DNA from 4 places in the Streptomyces sp. NPDC027962 genome. Region 4 is predicted to be linked to each of the others. Evidence: riboswitches for the same ligand, from Rfam matches in the RefSeq annotation. Region 4 holds a riboswitch; each other region holds the start of a gene.

Region 1 (4,653 bases), on a different contig from region 4:
TCCAGGAGGTCGGCCAGCAGGGCACGGTGATCCGCCAGGAGCGCGGAGACGAGGGGATGCCGGAGTGCGGTGAGCGCGAAGGGCCGGGGTGCGACCGCCGGACGCTCCAGCACTTGTCGAGGGATGAGCACCCCATACTTCTATATGATTATGACACTCATTTTCAACATGCTCCGAATGACCTCCGCGTTAAGTAATGGAATGGTCGTTTTCGCCTCCCATGCGTGTCGGACTCCACAGACGGGTCGAGTTGGGGGGGTAGCCGAACGCCTGGGGTGTTCGTCGGCTGCTCACGGTGCACGCCGAACTCGAACGTGCGGGGCGGACGTCCATGACGGTCGGGGTCCGGGTCACCGCCGAGCGGTGGAACGCGGCCGGGCCCGGTACTGAGGTCGCGACCGGGCGGCTCACGTTCGTCGCCATCGATGCCGACGGCAGGCCACGCCCCGTACCGGGCTTGGTGACGCCCGGAGTCGTCTAGAAGCCGGAAGCGGCCGGGGCGTCGGGCACCGGCCCTACCCGCGGCCCGCCCCTCGGTCCGGCCGTGCGTCGGGGTCGGTCACCGGGTAGGGGACGAAGGTGCTGCTGTCCGGGTCGATGCGCAGGGCGCGGCCGAGCGGCGGTGCGGCGCGCTGGGGGCAGTCGAGGCGTTCGCAGACCCGGCAGCCCATGCCGATCGGGGTGGTGGCCGAGGCGTTGTCGAGGTCGAGGCCATCGGAGTAGACGAGGCGGTGGGCGTGGCGGATCTCGCAGCCCAGGCCGATCGCGTACGTCTTGCCGGGTTCGCCCCAGCCGCCGCGGTGCCGGGTGACCGCGCGGGCCGTCCACAGGTAGCGCTGCCCGTCGGGCATCTCGGCCACCTGGACGTGGATGCGGCCGGGGGCGGCGAAGGACTCGTACACGTTCCACAGCGGGCAGGTGCCGCCGGCCCGGCGCCGAGCGGCTGTGGCGGCAGCTGCACGAGCGGGACTACATCCACGCCCTCGGCGCGCTCACCGGCGGTCAGGCGGTCCAGCAGGTCAAGGCGGGCCTGCAGGCGATCTACCTGTCCGGCTGGCAGGTCGCCGCCGACGCCAACCAGGCAGGCCACACCTACTACGACCAGAGTCTCTACCCGGCCAACTCCGTCCCGCAGGTGGTGCGTCGGATCAACAACGCGCTGCTGCGCGCCGACCAGATCGCCACCGCCGAGAACGCCGGCGACACGACCGACTGGCTGGCGCCGATCGTCGCGGACGCGGAGGCCGGCTTCGGCGGCCCGCTGAACGCCTTCGAGCTGACCAAGGCGATGATCGCCGCCGGTGCAGGCCGAATCCGGCTTCGCCACCGCCACCGACATCGACACCGGCATGGAGCTCGGCTGCGCCCACCCCATGGGCCCGCTGAAACTCGCCGACCTGATCGGCCTGGACACCGTCGCGTTCGTCGCCGAGTCGCTCTACGACGAGTTCAAGGAACCCCTCTACGCCCCTCCCCCGCTGCTCCAGCGGATGGTGGAGGCAGGACTGCTGGGCCGAAAGACCGGCCGGGGCTTCCACACCTACGACCAGGGCTGAGGGCCTGGTACGACGCGGGCTGAGGGGCCCGCACGGCCGCCGGGGTGAGGGTCCCGGCGGTGGACAGGGGAAGGGCGAGAAGCGCGAGCGCGGCGCTTCCCGCCCCTCGGCGTTCCTCCTCCGACGTGCTCTGTGTCACCTTCCAGATCCTGGACGGCTGAGGGGCGACACCCCCTAGGGTGGCCGGAGCAGCTGGTTCGCCCCGTCCGCCAGGCGGGGCGTCGCAAGAGGGAACCCGGTGGGAATCCGGGACTGCCCCGCAGCGGTGAGCGGGAACGACCGCCGTCATACGCACTGGGCCCGACGTACCGGACCTGGGAAGCGACGGCCAGTAGGTGTCCTCCGGCCAGGAGGACGTGCTCGCGAGTCCGAAGACCTGCCAACTGCCCGTGCGCGGACCATTCCGCGCACGGAGATCTCGGTGACCTCGAGGGCGGGTCGGCGTACATACCAGGCGGACGACCGCGCTTTGTCGCGCGAGGTCGGTTCCGTCCGGTTCGTCATCCCTTCGCGTTCTCGTCCCGTCTCCGGGATCTCAGGGAATCGTCTCGCGAAGGAGATCTCCGTGACCAGCAAGTCCGCAGCCGCGGCAGCACGGGCCACCGTCTACGGCTACCCCCGCCAGGGACAGAACCGGGAACTGAAGAAAGCGATCGAGGGCTACTGGAATGGCCGCGTCACCGCCGACGCCCTCCGCTCCACAGCCGCCGACCTGCGCGCCGCCAACTGGCGGCAGCTCGCCGACGCCGGCATCCACGAAGTGCCGACCGGTGACTTCTCGTACTACGACCACGTCCTCGACACCACCGTCATGGTCGGCGCGATCCCCGAGCGCCACCGCGCCGCCGTCGAGGCCGACGCCGTTGATGGCTACTTCGCCATGGCCCGTGGCACCCAGGACGTCGCGCCGCTGGAAATGACCAAGTGGTTCGACACCAACTACCACTACCTCGTGCCCGAGTTGGGCCCGGACACCGTGTTCACGGCAGACTCGACGAATCAGGTCGCCGAGCTGAAGGAGGCCCTGGCGCTGGGCCTGACCGCCCGCCCGGTCCTGGTCGGCCCCGTCACCTACCTGCTCCTCGCCAAGCCCGCACCGGGCGTCCCCACGGACTTCGAACCGCTGACCCTGCTCGACCGTCTGCTGCCGGTGTACGCCGAGGTGCTCGCCGACCTGCGCGTGGCTGGCGCCGAGTGGGTGCAGCTGGACGAGCCCGCCTTCGTGCAGGACCGCTTCCCTGCGGAACTGAACTCCGTCGAGCGCGCCTACTGCGACCTCGGGGCGCTGACCGACCGGCCGAAGCTGCTGGTCGCCTCGTACTTCGACCGGCTCGGCAAGGCACTGCCGGTGCTGGCGAAGGCCCCGGTCGAGGGCCTCGCCCTGGACTTCACCGAGGCCGCCGCGGCCAACCTGGACGCGCTCGCCGTCGTCGGCGGTCTGCCCGGCAAGCGACTGGTCGCCGGTGTCGTCAACGGCCGCAACATCTGGATCAACGATCTGTCGAAGTCCCTGTCCATCCTCGGCACCCTGCTGGGCTTGGCGGACCGGGTCGACGTCGCCGCCTCCTGCTCCCTCCTCCACGTGCCGCTCGACACCGCGTCCGAGTGGGACATCGAGCCGCAGATCCTGCGCTGGCTGGCCTTCGCGAAGCAGAAGACCGCCGAGATCGTCACCCTCGGGCGGGGCCTCGCCCAGGGCACCGACGCCATCACCGCCGAACTCGCCGCCAATCGCGCCGACTTGGCCTCCCGCGCGGGCTCGCCGATCACCCGCGACCCGGCCGTACGCAACCGTGCCGAGGCCGTCACGGACGCCGACACGCGCCGGTCCCAGCCGTACGGCGAACGTGCCGCGGCCCAGCGCGGCCATCTCGGGCTGCCGCTGCTGCCGACCACTACCATCGGGTCGTTCCCGCAGACCGGCGAACTGCGCGTCGCGCGGGCGGACTTGCGCGCCGGGCGGATCGACACCGCCGGCTACGAGGAACGCATCAAGGCGGAGATCCAGGAGGTCATCTCCTTCCAGGAGAAGACCGGCATCGACGTCCTGGTGCACGGCGAGCCCGAACGCAACGACATGGTCCAGTACTTCGCCGAGCAGCTCACCGGCTACCTCGCCACCCAGCACGGCTGGGTCCAGTCCTACGGCACCCGGTACGTCCGCCCGCCGATCCTGGCCGGCGACATCTCGCGGCCCGAGCCGATGACGGTGCGCTGGACGTCGTACGCCCAGTCCCTCACCTCGCGCCCTGTGAAGGGCATGCTCACCGGCCCGGTCACGATGCTGGCCTGGTCCTTCGTCCGCGACGACCAGCCCCTCGGCGAGACGGCCCGCCAGGTCGCCCTCGCCCTGCGCGACGAGGTGAACGACCTGGAGGCCGCGGGCACATCGGTGATCCAGGTGGACGAGCCCGCACTGCGCGAGACGCTGCCGCTGCGCGCCGCGGACCACTCTGGCTATCTGGCATGGGCTACGGAAGCCTTCCGGCTCACCACCGCCGGCGTCCGCCCGGACACCCAGATCCACACCCACATGTGCTACGCCGAGTTCGGCGACATCGTCCAAGCCATCGACGACCTCGACGCCGACGTCATCAGCCTGGAGGCGGCCCGCTCCCACATGCAGGTCGCCCGCGAACTCGCCGCCCACGGATACCCGCGCGAGGCCGGTCCCGGTGTGTACGACATCCACTCGCCGCGCGTTCCCAGCACGGAGGAGGCCGCCGCGCTGCTGCGCACGGGCCTGAAGGCGATCCCGGCCGAACGACTGTGGGTCAACCCCGACTGCGGCCTGAAGACCCGCGCCTGGCCCGAGACCCGGGCCTCCCTGGAGAACCTGGTCACCGCCGCGCGCACCGTGCGCGGCGAGCTGGCCGCTTCCTGACCACGGTGTCGTGTGGGCCGGGGCGCCTCGAGGGGCCCCGGCCCACCGGCCACTGGTGCGCACGATTTCAGCCACGGTAGGATCTCGCGGCTTTGGCCCTCACCGGCGTCGGGCGGAGCTGCGGGCCCGGCTCGACCGGGTGCGCGGTGCCGTGGCGGGGCGGGACCGGCCGCGCGTCGTCGCCCCGGCCTGGAAGGACTTCAGCCGGAACGC
Region 2 (4,653 bases), on a different contig from region 4:
CGGCGGCGGCCACGGCGGTGGCGCTGAGCAGCACGCTCAGGACGAGGAAGCCGAGGCGCCCGCGTCCGAGGTCGAGGCCGAGGAGTCGTGGGGTGTCCTCGTCGAGTGAGACGAGGTCGAGTTCGGTGCGCCGAGCGACCGCGACGGCCACGCCCACGGCGAGTGCGACGGCGAGGGGCACCACGTCGGGCAGGGTCCGGCCGTATGTGGAGCCGGACAGCCAGGTGAGCGCCTTCGTGGCGTTGAACGGGTCGGTGAGAATGATGAGCAGGCTGACCAGGGCGGCCGCCCCCGAGTGGATGGCGAATCCGACGAGAACGAGCCGGGTCTGCTGAAACCCGCCCCGCGCGGCGAGCCCGAAGAGCAGGACGGAGGCGCCCGCGGCGCCCGCGCACGCGGCACCGGCCACGCCCCACCCGCTGGCCAGGGGCACGGTGGTCACGAGGAGCACGGCGCCGAGCGCGGCGCCGCCGGAGACGCCCATGATGCCGGGCTCGGCGAGCGGGTTGCGGGTCACGGCCTGGACGAGCGTCCCGGCCAGGGCGAGGGCGGCGCCCGCGAGGAGGGCGGCGAGGACCCGGGGCACGCGGGTGTCAAGGACGAAGCCGATGGTCTGTCCGGCCCGGCCCAGTGCCCAGTTGGTGACGTCGCCGAGGAGCAGCTTGGCGTCGCCGAGGAGGACGGCCGCGATGGTCACGCCCACGAATGCCGCGACCAGGGCGGCCGTGACGGCGAGAAGGGCCGCGCGGCTCCTGATGCGCAGCCGGTCGGTGGCGACGCCGGCGGTGTCCCGCAGCCGCGCGGCCATGACCATCACGAAGACGGCCCCGACAAGGCTGGTCACGACGCCGGTCGGCACGGCGACGGCCGTGTCCGCCGGCACGAGGGTGCGCAGCAGCACGTCCGCGCCGAGCACGAGCCCGGCGCCGACGAGACCCGCGACCGGTATGCCGATACGGGACCGCGCGAAGCCGCGGAACCTGTGGGCGAGGGGACGGACGAGTGCCGGGGCGCACAGGCCGACGAAACCGACCGGACCGGCCAGGGTGACGGCGGCCGCGGCGAGCAGGGCCGCGAGCACGACCGCGGTCATGCGGGTGGCGCGGACGGGTACGCCGAGGCCGCGGGCGGCGTCGTCGCCGAGGGCCAGGGCGTCGACCCGGCGGGCGAGGAGCAGCAGCCCGAGGAGGCTGATGACACCGATGGGCGCCATCTGCAGGACGCCGTCGAAACCGTTCTGGGAGATGCTTCCCTGGTTCCAGTGGTAGACGCCCTCGGCTTCCTGGGGGAACAGCAGGACCAGTCCCTCGGTCATGGCGGTCAGACCGAGGGTCAGGGCACTGCCGACCAGCACGAGGCGGATGGTGCCGGAGCCCAGGCCGGACAATCCGAGCACGACGGCCGCGGCGGTGAGTCCGCCGGCGAAGGCGATGCCGGAGGAGGCGAACAGCGGGAGCGAGAGGCCGGTGGCGGCGGTGAGCCCGAGGGCGAAGTAGGAGCCGGCGTTGATGGCGAGGGTGTCGGGCGCGGCGAGGACGTTGCGGCTGACCGCCTGCAGGGCGGCGCCCGCCATGCCGAGGACGACCCCGACGAGCAGCCCCGCCGTCATCCTCGGCAGCCGCGAGGCGATGACGACGGACGCGTCGGCGGCGTCGGCGCGGCCTGTGAGGGCCTTGAAGACCTCGGTGGCGCCGACGGAGGCGGTGCCCTGGGTGATGTCGACGAGTGCGAGGCCCGCGACGAGGAGGAGCAGTGCGGCCGTCACCGCGGCCGCGGCCGTGCGGGACGTGGCCGCCGACGGACGGGTGGCGGGGGTGGTCGCGGTGACGGCCATGGTGCTGCTTCTTCCCTACTTCTTCGTCAGCTCGGCGACGACGGAGTCGACGTACTTGTTCATCGACTCGGGACCGCCGAACATCCAGATGCCGTCGGGGAGGCGGTGGACGTTGCCCTTCTTGACGAACGGCAGCGAGGTCCACACCTTGTCCTTGGCGAGGGCGCCGGTGAACGGGGTGCTGTTCTGGTCGCCGTCGTTGCCGATGTAGGCGAAGTGCACGTCGGCGCCCAGCTTGGTCAGGCCCTCGACGTCCGTCGTGCCGAGGCCGTACGCCGGGTCGCCCTTGACCGACCAGTCGTTCTTCAGGCCGAGCTCCTCGTTGACCGCGCCGATGAGCGAGCCGCTGGTGAACGGGCGGATCGACGTCTGGTTGGAGACGACGTACCCGTCGGCGAAGGCGTACTTCGCACCCGCGAGCCCGGCTCCCGCGAGAGTCTCCTTGCCCTCCTTGATCTTCGCCTCGAACTGCTTCTTGAGTTCGCCGGCCTTCTCGGTGGTGCCGGTGGCCTGGGCGAGCAGATCGAGGTTCTTCGTCATCTGCCCGATCGGGTCGGCCGCGTTGGCCGACTTCACCTCCACCACCGGGGCGACCTTGCGCAGTTGCTTCACGGCGGCCGGCGGCAGGTCGGTGCTGGCGACGATGAGGTCCGGCTGCAGGGCGGCGATGGTGTCCATGCTGGGCTCGCCGCGGGTGCCGACGTCCTTGGGCTCGTTCTTCAGCGGGACCGCGCTGTCCCAGGTCTTGTAGCCCTTGACGTCGGCGACGCCGACCGGGTCCACGCCCAGCGAGATCAGCAGCTCGACCTCGTGCCACTCGGTACCGACGACCTTCTTGGCCGGACCGTTCAGGACGACCTTCTGGCCGGAGGCGTCGGTGAGGGTGATCTTCTCGGCGGTGTTCTTCGCCCTGTCGTCGGCGGGGGGCTCGGTGGTCCCGCAGGCGGAGCTCGCCGGGCGGATCGCGGAGCCGGTCACAGCACTGGCCAGGGCTGCTGCGCGTTCTTCGGGCTTCACCCGTCAGAGCAGGTTTTTCGGCTTGCCATACCGCGTGCAGGCGCTCGGAGCGTCAAACGAGCGTCACAGCCGACCACCCGTCCCTCCCTGTACAGGACGGAGGAGGCTTCCCCGAGATCGCCGCAGCGTCCAGTGCCGTGCCCATCGCCCCCAAAAAGTTCGAACACGGCTTGGGCCCATGCGCAGCGTGGGCTGGTCAAGCGGAGCTGGCGCGGTAGTGGGCACGGCCTTTTCTCCTGAGCCGCGCGCGGGTTCGCATCCTGCCGGTGACACTCCGGATCGCGCTGCCGGCGACCGCGAGTACCGCAGACACTCCGGCGGAAGTAGGTAAGGCCGTGGTAACTTCCGGGCGCCAGTCGCACTCGTGCACACGGACGTCCGCGTGCACGGGTCAGGGAATCCGGTGAGAGTCCGGAACTGACGCGCAGCGGTGAGGGTGACGGGCGGGGCGACAACCACTGGACCCGGCCATGGCCGGGTCTGGGAAGGTGCCCCGTCAGGATGATCCCGAGTCCGAAGACCTGCTGGCAGCCGACCGTCCGAACGGGCCCCGCGCATGGGCCCCGACGCCTAGGAAGCCAACGTGCAGCTGTCACGTCCCGCCCACTGTTCCCTTCTGCTCCTGACCGGGGCCCTGTTGCTGACCGCGTGCGGTTCGGGCTCGTCGTCCGACGCGTCAGGGAAGTCCGCCGAAGCCGGGGCCCGGGCTGTCACACTCGACAACTGCGGGCAGAAAGCGACGGTCGAGGCCCCGCCGAAGCGGGCCGTGTCCCTGAACCAGGGCACCACCGAGATCATGCTCTCCCTCGGGCTTGCCGACCGGATGGTGGGCACCGCCACCTGGACCGACCCGGTCATGAAGGGGCTGGAGAAGCCCAACGCGAAGGTGCCCCGGCTCGCCGACAACGCGCCGTCGTTCGAGAAGGTCCTGAACACCGAGCCGGACTTCGTCGCCTCCTCCTTCGCCTCCACCCTCAGCAAGGGCGGGGTTGCCCCACGCGAGAAGTTCGAGGAACTCGGAGTGCCGACGTATCTCTCGCCCGCCGACTGCGAGGGCAAGGACAACAGCGGCGACGGCGACGGCTCACGGACGAAGCCGCTGGCCATGGACACCGTCTATCGCGAGGTGCGTGAACTGGCCCGGACCTTCGGGGTGGAGGAGCGCGGCGAGAAGCTGGTCACGGAGCTGAACGACCGGGTTACCAAGGCCACCTCCGGGATCGACGCCAAGGACACCACGATCCTGTACTGGTTCGCCAACCAGGAGTCCCCCTACATGGCAGGCTGCTGCGGCGCACCCGGCATCATCACGAACACGCTCGGCGCGAAGAACGTCTTCGACGACAGTACGCAGGAGTGGCCCCAGATCAACTGGGAGACCGTCGCCGACCGCAACCCCGGCGTGCTGGTCATCGGCGACCTCACCCGTAAGTCGCAGACCGCGGAGACCGCCGCGAAGAAGATCGCGTTCCTGGAGTCCAATGCGGCGACGCGGAACATGGACGCGGTGAAGAACAACCGGTACGTGCTGCTCAGCGGGCAGGCCATGAACCCCACGATCCGCACCGTCGAGGGAGTCGAGAAGGTCGCCGCCGCGCTGCGCGAGTACGGACTCGGCGGATGACCACCGCTCTGCACAGGCCCGCGGCCCGCCCGCCGCGGTCCGCCGCCGGTACCCTGCGGACCGCGGCCGGCCTGGGCACCGGGCTGGCGGTGCTCGCGGCATCCGTCGCCGTGGCCGTCACCATCGGCCCGGCGGACATCGGCGTCGGCGACGTCTGGTCCGCGGTCGCCTCCCATCT
Region 3 (4,653 bases), on a different contig from region 4:
GGCGGCCGTCCTGCGGGCCGTGTCCACGAGGTCCTGCCATGCCCGTTCGATCGCGTCGTGCCGCGCCTCATCAGTCATGCCGTGATCCTGTCACCGAAGGCCCGCCGGCCCGATGACGGCCCGGCGACAGCCGCAGGGACACGGAGGGTGTTCGAGTGGCTGCGGGGAGCGGCGCCGGGTCGGAAATCAGACAAGCGGAACCTCCTGGCTCCACTTGGGGACACCCGGCCGCCGGACCCAGTTCACCTTCCGTTCATCCAGGTTGCCTACGGTCCACCAGTCAATGACGTCAAACGATTGCCTGGGTAAATGGAACACATCACACTGCTGCTCGCGATTGTGATCGTGACAGCGCTCGTGTTCGATTTCACGAACGGTTTCCACGACACCGCCAACGCGATGGCGACGACCATTTCGACGGGCGCACTGAAGCCCAAGACAGCGGTGGCCATGTCCGCCGTTCTGAATCTCGTCGGTGCTTTCCTCTCCGTGGAGGTCGCCAAGACGATCTCCAGCGGGCTGGTCGACGAATCAGGCATCTCACCTGAAGTCATCTTCGCGGCGCTCGTCGGCGCCATCCTCTGGAACCTGGCCACCTGGCTGGTGGGGCTGCCGTCCAGTTCCTCGCACGCCCTCATGGGCGGTCTGATCGGCGCCACCGTCGCCTCGGCCGGCTTCGGCGCGGTCAACAACGGCGTTGTCGTCACCAAGGTCCTGATCCCGGCCATCGCCGCACCGCTCGTCGCGGGCCTCGCCGCCATGCTGGCCGCCCGGCTCACGTACCGGATCGGCCGCAACACCGACGAGAAAGCCACCGCGAAGGGCTACCGTGCGGGGCAGATCGCCTCCGCCGGTCTGGTCTCCCTGGCGCACGGCACCAACGACGCCCAGAAGACGATGGGCATCATCACGCTGGCTCTCGTGGCCGGCAATGTGGTCGCCCCCGGTTCCAACCCTCCGCTGTGGGTCATCGTCTCCGCGGGTCTCGCGATCGCGCTCGGCACCTACCTCGGCGGCTGGCGCATCATCCGCACCATGGGCAAGGGCCTCACCGACCTCCAGCCGCAGCAGGGCTTCGCCGCCCAGACCAGCGCGGCCAGCGTCATCCTCGCCTCGTCGAACCTCGGCTTCTCCCTGTCGACGACCCACTCCTGCTCCGGTGCGGTCATGGGTGCCGGTCTCGGCCGCAAGGGCGGAGTGGTCCGCTGGTCCACCGCCACCCGGATGTTCGTGGCGTGGGGCCTGACCCTGCCGGCCGCGGGCCTCGTCGCGGCGGGCTCGGAGTACGTCACCAAGCAGGGTGACTGGGGTGTCGCGGCCGTCGCCGTCTTCCTGGTCGCCGCGTGCACCGCGATCTGGTTCGTCTCGCGCCGCCAGGTCGTCGACCACACCAACGTCAACGACGTCGACGGCACCGAGGAGCGTGCGGGCGTCGTCACGACCGCCATCGCGGCCGTCACCCCGCCGCCCGCCGGCGAAATCAAGACCACTATCCCGGCCCCGGCCGAGCCCGAGTCGGCACGTCCGGCCACGGTGTAAGGAACAGCATGAAGATCGACTGGGCAGCTCTCGGCTCCGTATTCGGCGTGAGCCTCGTCGCCACCGTCGCCCTGGTGGGCCTGTTCACCCTGGGCATCGTGGGCCTGACCAAGCAGGAGGCGGCCTCGCAGGCCGGAGGCTCCGGCGCACTGGCCCGCACGGGCGCTTACGCCTGCTTCGCGCTCTGCGCGGCAGCCGTTTCCTACGGGATCTATCTGATCGTCGTCTGACGACGGCCGGACCCTCGCGAGGCCGGGTCGAGGACACCTGCGGGTGCCTTCGACCCGGCCTTCGTGTGTCCACCGGTGTGGGGCTCGGCACACTGTCCCGCCGCAGGTCAATGGCGAGTTGACGGGCGTTCGCGCGCGTGGTGGACTGCCGGGGCCGATAACGGCGGCAGAAGAGGAAGTCCGGTGCGAATCCGGCGCGGTCCCGCCACTGTCACCCGGGAGCACGAACCCCGGGGAGCCAGGAACTCTCACCGCCGGTCACGTCGAACCAGGGCGCGGACCCTGAGTGAGGACTCGTCTCATGCCCGGCTGCGGTACAGCCCTGTCCGTCGGACGCCACTTCGGGGATCGCTGATCCCGTGCGTGCCGACCGAGTATTCGTGTACGGCGCCGCCGCCGGCCTCGCTGGTGACCTGCTCCTCGGCGATCCCCGCCGTGGGCATCCGGTCGCCGCGTTCGGACGGATGGCCGCCGCCCTCGAGCGTGTCCTGTGGCGTGACCACCGCGGCCGGGGCGCGCTGCACACCGCGGTGTGCGCGGGCGGCGCCGTCGCCGCGGCGACTCTGGCCGGCCGTGCCGTACGCCGCTCCCCCGCCGCGTCGATCGCGCTGACCGCCGTCGCCACGTGGGCGGTTGTCGGGGGCACGACGCTGGGGCGTGAGGCCTCGGCCATCGGCGACGCGCTGGCCGCCGGGGACGTCGAAGCGGCCCGTGAACGGCTGCCTCATCTGTGCGGGCGCGACCCGCAGACCCTGGACGAGCAGCAGATCGCCCGCGCCGTCGTCGAGTCCGTCGCGGAGAACACCTCCGACGCGGTCGTGGGAGCCCTCGTGTGGGGCGCGCTGGCCGGCGTGCCCGGCCTTGTCGGCTTCCGTGCGGTCAACACCCTGGACGCGATGGTGGGCCACAAGTCGCCCCGCTACCGGCGCTACGGCTGGGCATCGGCGCGCCTGGACGACGTGGCGGGCTGGCCCGGCGCACGGCTGACCGCGATCCTGGCGGCCGTGAGCGGGCCGGATCCGCGGGGGGCGGTACGGGCCTGGCGGGCCGACGCGGGCAAGCACCCCAGTCCCAACGCGGGCCCGGTCGAAGCGTCGTTCGCCGGCGTGCTGGGGGTGCGGCTGGGCGGCACCCTCTCGTACGGCGGCCGGGTCGAGCACCGGCCGGTTCTCAACGGCGACGGCCGGGCGGTGGAGTTCGACGACATCGGGCGGGCGGTGCGGCTGTCGCGGCGTGTCGGCCTGCTGACCCTGGTGGTCTGTGCCACGGGGCGGATGCTGGGTGCAGGGCGCGGCGGAAGGAGGCCGGCATGACCGGTGGGGGGTTGCTGGTCGCCGGGACGACCTCGGACGCCGGCAAGAGCGTCGTCACGGCCGGGATCTGCCGCTGGCTGGTGCGGCAAGGGGTCAAGGTCGCGCCCTTCAAGGGGCAGAACATGTCCCTCAATTCGTTCGTGACACGTGAGGGCGCGGAGATCGGGCGCGCACAGGCCATGCAGGCGCAGGCCGCGCGCGTGGAGCCGACCGCCCTGATGAACCCGGTGCTGCTGAAGCCCGGCAGCGACCGTTCCAGCCAGGTGGTGCTGATGGGCAAGCCCGTGGGCGAGTTGAGCGCCCGCGGGTTCTTCGGGAAGACCGGCGGGGCATCCGCCGGGAAGGAACTGCGCGGCGGTCGGCGGCAGGAGTTGTTCGAGCCGGTCATGGCGTGCCTGGAGGAGCTGCGGGGCACGTATGACGCCGTGATCTGCGAGGGGGCGGGCAGTCCGGCCGAGATCAATCTGCGGCGCACGGACATCGTGAACATGGGCGTCGCGCGCGCGGCGGGGCTGCCGGTGCTGGTGGTCGGGGACATCGACCGGGGCGGGGTGTTCGCCCAGTTCTTCGGTACGACGGCGCTGCTGAGCCCCGAGGACCAGTCGCTCGTCGCGGGTTACCTCGTGAACAAGTTCCGCGGCGACGTGACCCTGCTCGAGCCGGGGCTCGACATGCTGCTCGGGCTCACCGGGCGGCGGACGTACGGCGTCCTGCCGTACGCGCACGGGCTCGGCATCGACGAGGAGGACGGGCTGCGGGTGTCGCTGCGCGGCGCCGTACGGGAGTCGGTGGTCGCGGCGCCCGTCGGTGAGGACGTGCTGCGGGTCGCGGTGTGCGCGGTGCCGCTGATGTCGAACTTCACCGACGTGGACGCGCTGGCCGCCGAACCGGGCGTCGTGGTGCGGTTCGTGGACCGCGCCGAGGAACTCGTGGACGCCGACCTGGTGGTCGTCCCGGGTACGCGCGGCACGGTCAAGGCGCTGGCGTGGCTGCGGGAACGCGGGCTGGCTGATGCCGTGGCCCGGCGGGCGGCGGAGGGACGGCCGGTGCTGGGCATCTGCGGCGGCTTCCAGGCGCTGGGCGAACGCATCGAGGACGACGTCGAGTCGCGGGCCGGCGCGGTCGCGGGGCTCGGACTGCTGCCCGTACGCGTGCGGTTCGCCCCGGACAAGACACTCACGAGACCCGTCGGCGAGGCACTCGGAGAGCGCGTCGAAGGGTACGAGATCCATCATGGCGTGGCCGAAGTCCTGGGCGGAGAGCCCTTCCTGGACGGCTGCCGGGTGGGCGCGGTGTGGGGCACGCACTGGCACGGGTCGCTGGAGAGCGACGGATTCCGGCGCGCGTTCCTGCGGGAGGTCGCGGCGCAGGCGGGCCGGCGCTTCGTGCCCGCGCCGGACACGAGCTTCGGGGCGCTGCGCGAAGAGCAGCTGGATCGGCTGGGGGACCTGATCGAGGAGCACACGGACACGGACGCGCTGCTGCGGCTCATCGAGGACGGGGCTCCGGAGGGGCTGCCGTTCGTGCCGCCGGGGGCGCCGTGAGGGGCCACGGCGGTCGTGCCCGGCCAC
Region 4 (4,653 bases):
CCGCTCCGCACCCTGTCGGCGCCCCTTGCGCAGCCCGAAGTAGTACGCCAGCACACCCGCGCCCAGCGCCGCCTGCAGCGAGAACAGTGCCGACTCCACCTCCCCGGACGGCGGTTCGTACAGCGGCGAGAACCACGGTTCGTAGTCCGGCTCGAGTTCCGTGATCGCAGCCTCCGCCTCCCCGTCGGCCCCGGTGAACGGCTCCTCCTTGTGGTCGCCGAGCCCGAGGACCAGCGGCAGCACGGCCAGTGCCGCCACGACCAGCAGCAGCAAGGTGTTGATCTTCGCGTTACGGCTCATCAGACCGCCGCCTCCTTCTTCGCACCCTTGACCAGGACACCGAGCCGCGTGAGCTCGCCCTTGCTGGACTGGCTGAGCAGTCGCATCACGAGCACCGTGAGCAGCCCCTCGCTCACCGCCAGCGGCAGCTGCGTGACGGCGAAGATCCCGCCGAACTTGGCGAGCGCGCCCAGGACACCGGTGCCCGGGTCGGGGAACGCGAGTGCCAGCTGGACGCTGGTGACGCAGTAGGTGGACAGGTCTGCGACGAACGCGCCGAAGAAGACGCTCACCATCAGCGGTACGTCGAACCGGCGCAGCAGCCGGTACACCCCGTACCCGGCCCACGGCCCGACGATCGCCATCGAGAAGACGTTGGCGCCGAGTGTGGTGAGCCCCCCGTGCGCCAGCAACAGCGCCTGGAACAGGAGGGTGATCGTGCCGAGCACCGCCATGATCGGCGGTCTGAACAGGATCGCGCCCAGACCCGTACCGGTCGGATGCGAGCAACTGCCGGTGACGGACGGAATCTTCAGCGCGGACAGGACGAACGTGAAGGCCCCGGACGCGCCGAGCAGGAGGGTCGATTCGGGATTGGCCCTGACCTCTCGGGTCAGGGCCCGTACGCCGTGGACAACGAACGGGGCGGAAGCGACGCCCCAGGCGGCCGCGTGCAGCGGGGGGAGATAGCCCTCGGCTATGTGCATGATGTGGGAGACCCTCTCCAGCACCTCGTGGATGGACAACGCACCTCGGCCGGTCTCCTGGCTGACGGGTCATGCCGTCCGGGCTCCGCCTTCCCGGGCACCACGCACAGGCGTGGTGTCCCAGTGGCTCCCCGTGAGGGGGTGGAACCGGACTTCCCGATCACAGTGGCGAGGGCCGCACCGGTACTGCACCGGTTTCCCGAACACCAAGGCCCCGTGACAGTAGTGCGCCGACCAGGTACATCACAAGCCGCGCACGGGCGCACCGGCCGGCGGCCGGGTGAGCTGTTCACCACGTCCCGGTGGGTGAGGTGTTCACCACGTCCCGGTGGCGCGCCGCTGACGCGTCACTGTTTGCGGTAGCCGTACGCCTCCGACGCCGCGGCCTCCACCGCGTCCAGATCGCCCCCCGCGCCGGCCGTCACCACAGCGGCGACCGCGCCCTCCAGGAACGGCGCGTCGACCAGCCGTGTCCCCTCCGGAAGTTCGTCGCCCTCGGCCAGCAGCGCCTTGACCGTCAGCACGGCGCTGCCCAGATCGACGAGGACCGCGACGCCCGCGCCCTGGTCGACCTGCTGCGCGGCCGCGCTGATCAGCTCCGAGCTGGTGCCGAGGCCGCCGTCCGGTGTCCCGCCCGCCGGGGCCACGGGGGCCGTACCGCCGCTTCCCGCCAGTCCCCTGGCGAGCTCGGCGACGGCCGTGGCCACCTCCCTGCTGTGCGAGACCAGCACGATGCCCACCTGCTTGCCGTCGCTCATGCGCTCGCCGCCTCCACCGTCTCGGCGAGCGTGGCCACCATCAGGGCCGAGGACGTCGCTCCCGGATCCTGGTGTCCGATGCTGCGCTCGCCGAGATAGCTGGCCCTGCCCTTGCGCGCCTGCATCGGCACCGTCGCCAGCGCTCCCTGTTCCGCCGCCTCCCGGGCCGCGGCGAACGACTCGGTGCGCTCGCCGAGTGCCGCCGCTGCCGGCTCCAGGGCGTCCAGCATCGTCTTGTCGCCCGCTTTCGCCCCGCCCAGCTGCGCCACCGCGGCGACGCCCACCCGCAGGGCTTCGGCGAACTGCCCCGGGGTCACCTGCGCGTCGTCGCCCAGCGCCTTGCCGGTGCGCCGCAGCAGCGTCCCGTACAGCGGCCCCGACGCGCCCCCGACCGTCGACACCAACTGCCGCCCGGCCAGCATCAGCACGGCCCCCGGCGTCGCCGGGGGCTCCTTCTCCAGGGCGGCGGTGACGGCAGTGAATCCGCGCCGGAGGTTGCTGCCGTGGTCGGCGTCGCCGATCGCCGAGTCCAGCTCGGTCAGTCGGTCCGCCTCCCGGTCCACGGCGACCGTGGTGGCAGCCAGCCAGCGGCGGAAGAATTCGGCGTCGAGCACAAGCACTCCCTGGGGTGAGTCGGGTCTTTCGGGCGTTGACGTACGACGTACGGCGTGTGCGTCGGGGCCTCTCACCGCCCCCAGCGCAGCCCGGGCGTCTGCACCGGTGCGTCCCACAGCCTGAGCAGCTCCTCGTCCACCTGGCAGAGCGTCACGGAGGCGCCGGCCATGTCGAGGGAGGTCACGTAGTTGCCGACGAGGGTACGGGCGACGGTCACCTCCCGCTCCGCCAGCACCCGCTGGACCTCGGCGTTGAAGCCGTACAGCTCCAGCAGCGGTGTCGCACCCATCCCGTTGACGAGTGCGATGACCGGGCCCGACGGACGCAGGTCCTCCAGCACGGCGTCGACGGCGAAGTCCGCGATCTCCCGCGAGGTCATCATCGAGCGGCGTTCGCGCCCCGGCTCACCATGGATGCCGATGCCCAACTCCAGCTCACCGGGCGGCAGATCAAAGGTCGGACTGCCCTTGGCGGGTGTGCTGCACGCACTCAGCGCCACGCCGAAGCTCCGGGAGGACTCGTTCACCTGCCGGGCGATCGCCTCCACCCGCTCGAGCGGCATCCGCTCCTCGGCGGCGGCCCCGGCGATCTTCTCCACGAACAGGGTCGCGCCCGTACCACGCCGCCCGGCCGTGTACAGGCTGTCGGTCACGGCGACGTCGTCGTTGACCAGAACCTTCGCGAGCCGGACCCCCTCGTCCTCGGCGAGCTCGGCCGCCATGTCGAAGTTCAGCACGTCACCCGTGTAGTTCTTCACGATGAACAGCACGCCCTCGCCGCTGTCCACAGCGGCGGCGGCCCGCGCCATCTGGTCGGGCACGGGGCTGGTGAACACCTCCCCGGGGCAGGCCCCGTCGAGCATCCCCACCCCGACGAACCCGCCGTGCAACGGCTCGTGACCCGACCCGCCCCCGGAAACCAGCGCCACCTTCCCCGCGACGGGCGCGTCACGCCGCACGATCACCCGGTTGTCCACGTCGACGGCCAGCTCGGGATGGGCGGCCGCCATCCCCCGCAGCGCGTCCGCGACAACGGTCTCCGGCACATTGATGAGCATCCTCAACGGTTCCTCCTGGGAAATTTACCAGCATGGCCCCTGAACAGGGTTTTGACTGGTCGGTGGGGCTGTACGGGATCGTGGCCCTTGGCGGTCGGTGGCGGCCTCGGGCGGTGTCTGGCGGGACTGGTGCCGACTTCACTGACTGGCCGTCAGGAGCTTGTGACCCTTCCTCTGCGGCGACGAAGACGTCCAGTATCGACGAGGCGTCGGGCTGTCGAGAAGCGACGCGTCGAGCGCGGCGTGCAGATCCGGCGACACTTCGGTGCGCCGCACGGGGACTTCCCGTGCGGGCAGATTTGACCTGGTCTCGATGACCCGCCACCTGGAGTGCGTCGCGATCCTTCAGCCTGCTGCAAAGGGCGTCTGACCTGCAGTTTGTTCGGTGCCAGTATGTGCTGCGGGCGTTGCGGGCGATACCTTGACGCTGAGGGGAAAGGCTGCCACGGCGGACCCTGGACAAGGGGAAGGGGGGCAGGAGGCCACGATGCCGACCAGGCGGCCCCGCGAGCCGCAGCGCCCGCCGCCTTTGCCGCCGACCGGTCCCGCGCCCCGGGGCCGTACGCCTCGGGGACGCGTCGCCGCCGCTTGACGCCCTGGAGCGGACCCTGACCCCTCTCGCCGCCCTGGCGCGCAGCTCACCGGACGAACTCGTCGTCGGTTGACGGCCGATGCTCAGCCACTGTGCCCGACTGGTCGCACGGGGGAAGGCGTGTACGCACGCATGCGGTGCGCGCGGGGGCCCGTGGGCCCGTGCCCCCGGGACGGATATCGAAGCGGCCGGTCCGCGTCCTGGCCGGCGTCGTGGGCCGCGGGGCTGGTCGCCGGGCTGTGTCGTCGCGGTCGCGATCGGCCGCGGGCAGCAACTGGGCGAGAACCGGGCCCAGCTGAGACGGGCGGCGGGCGCCGGGCTGCTGCCCGGGCAGCAGCTGGCCGGGGTCGTGGCGGACGACGGCCCGGGCGTCCTGGACGAGTACGGCACCATGCTCGACCCCGGCCAGGAGAGCCGGGCGCTGCTGGACTGCGTGCTGTCCTGGGGCAGCGGCATGTGGGAGCCCGAGGCACAGGTCAGAGTGCGGGCCGAGACGCTGCTCCACGGACGGGGCCACGGGGACTCGAAGGCCCCCGGACGACTCCGGGGACTACGCGCTTCCCCTGCCGCCCGGCGTGCGCGGCAGCACCGGGACGAAGGAGCGGGTCGTCGGCAGCGAGGTGTCCGCCTCGCTGTGGGTGGCGT

The links. Region 4 has a riboswitch for cobalamin ahead of ACZ4SA_RS32475 (energy-coupling factor ABC transporter permease). Riboswitches for the same ligand answer to the same signal wherever they lie in the genome.
Region 1: another riboswitch for cobalamin. It lies ahead of metE (5-methyltetrahydropteroyltriglutamate--homocysteine S-methyltransferase); the one in region 4 lies ahead of ACZ4SA_RS32475 (energy-coupling factor ABC transporter permease).
Region 2: another riboswitch for cobalamin. It lies ahead of ACZ4SA_RS12240 (ABC transporter substrate-binding protein); the one in region 4 lies ahead of ACZ4SA_RS32475 (energy-coupling factor ABC transporter permease).
Region 3: another riboswitch for cobalamin. It lies ahead of ACZ4SA_RS31600 (cobalamin biosynthesis protein); the one in region 4 lies ahead of ACZ4SA_RS32475 (energy-coupling factor ABC transporter permease).

Annotation. Positions count from the first base shown of each region.
Region 1 is NZ_JBVHTA010000010.1:37,859-42,511, forward strand. It holds gene ACZ4SA_RS12195 (alanine racemase) at 1-113, opposite strand, end outside; gene ACZ4SA_RS12200 (hypothetical protein) at 332-481, shown strand; partial or broken gene ACZ4SA_RS12205 (short-chain fatty acyl-CoA regulator family protein) at 516-932, opposite strand; partial or broken gene ACZ4SA_RS12210 (isocitrate lyase) at 926-1,315, shown strand; partial or broken gene ACZ4SA_RS12215 (3-hydroxyacyl-CoA dehydrogenase family protein) at 1,308-1,556, shown strand; cobalamin riboswitch at 1,746-1,942, shown strand; gene metE (5-methyltetrahydropteroyltriglutamate--homocysteine S-methyltransferase) at 2,122-4,440, shown strand; gene ACZ4SA_RS12225 (ABC transporter substrate-binding protein) at 4,540-4,653, opposite strand, start outside.
Region 2 is NZ_JBVHTA010000010.1:43,719-48,371, forward strand. It holds gene ACZ4SA_RS12230 (iron ABC transporter permease) at 1-1,834, opposite strand, end outside; gene ACZ4SA_RS12235 (iron-siderophore ABC transporter substrate-binding protein) at 1,850-2,824, opposite strand; cobalamin riboswitch at 3,188-3,394, shown strand; gene ACZ4SA_RS12240 (ABC transporter substrate-binding protein) at 3,435-4,475, shown strand; gene ACZ4SA_RS12245 (FecCD family ABC transporter permease) at 4,472-4,653, shown strand, end outside.
Region 3 is NZ_JBVHTA010000048.1:19,672-24,324, forward strand. It holds gene ACZ4SA_RS31585 (class II aldolase/adducin family protein) at 1-78, opposite strand, end outside; gene ACZ4SA_RS31590 (inorganic phosphate transporter) at 310-1,539, shown strand; gene ACZ4SA_RS31595 (hypothetical protein) at 1,548-1,769, shown strand; cobalamin riboswitch at 1,894-2,039, shown strand; gene ACZ4SA_RS31600 (cobalamin biosynthesis protein) at 2,129-3,082, shown strand; gene ACZ4SA_RS31605 (cobyric acid synthase) at 3,079-4,626, shown strand.
Region 4 is NZ_JBVHTA010000051.1:41,232-45,884, reverse strand. It holds gene ACZ4SA_RS32480 (energy-coupling factor ABC transporter substrate-binding protein) at 1-300, opposite strand, end outside; gene ACZ4SA_RS32475 (energy-coupling factor ABC transporter permease) at 300-986, opposite strand; cobalamin riboswitch at 1,017-1,212, opposite strand; gene ACZ4SA_RS32470 (PTS-dependent dihydroxyacetone kinase phosphotransferase subunit DhaM) at 1,334-1,744, opposite strand; gene dhaL (dihydroxyacetone kinase subunit DhaL) at 1,741-2,358, opposite strand; gene dhaK (dihydroxyacetone kinase subunit DhaK) at 2,430-3,422, opposite strand; gene ACZ4SA_RS32455 (hypothetical protein) at 4,559-4,653, opposite strand, start outside.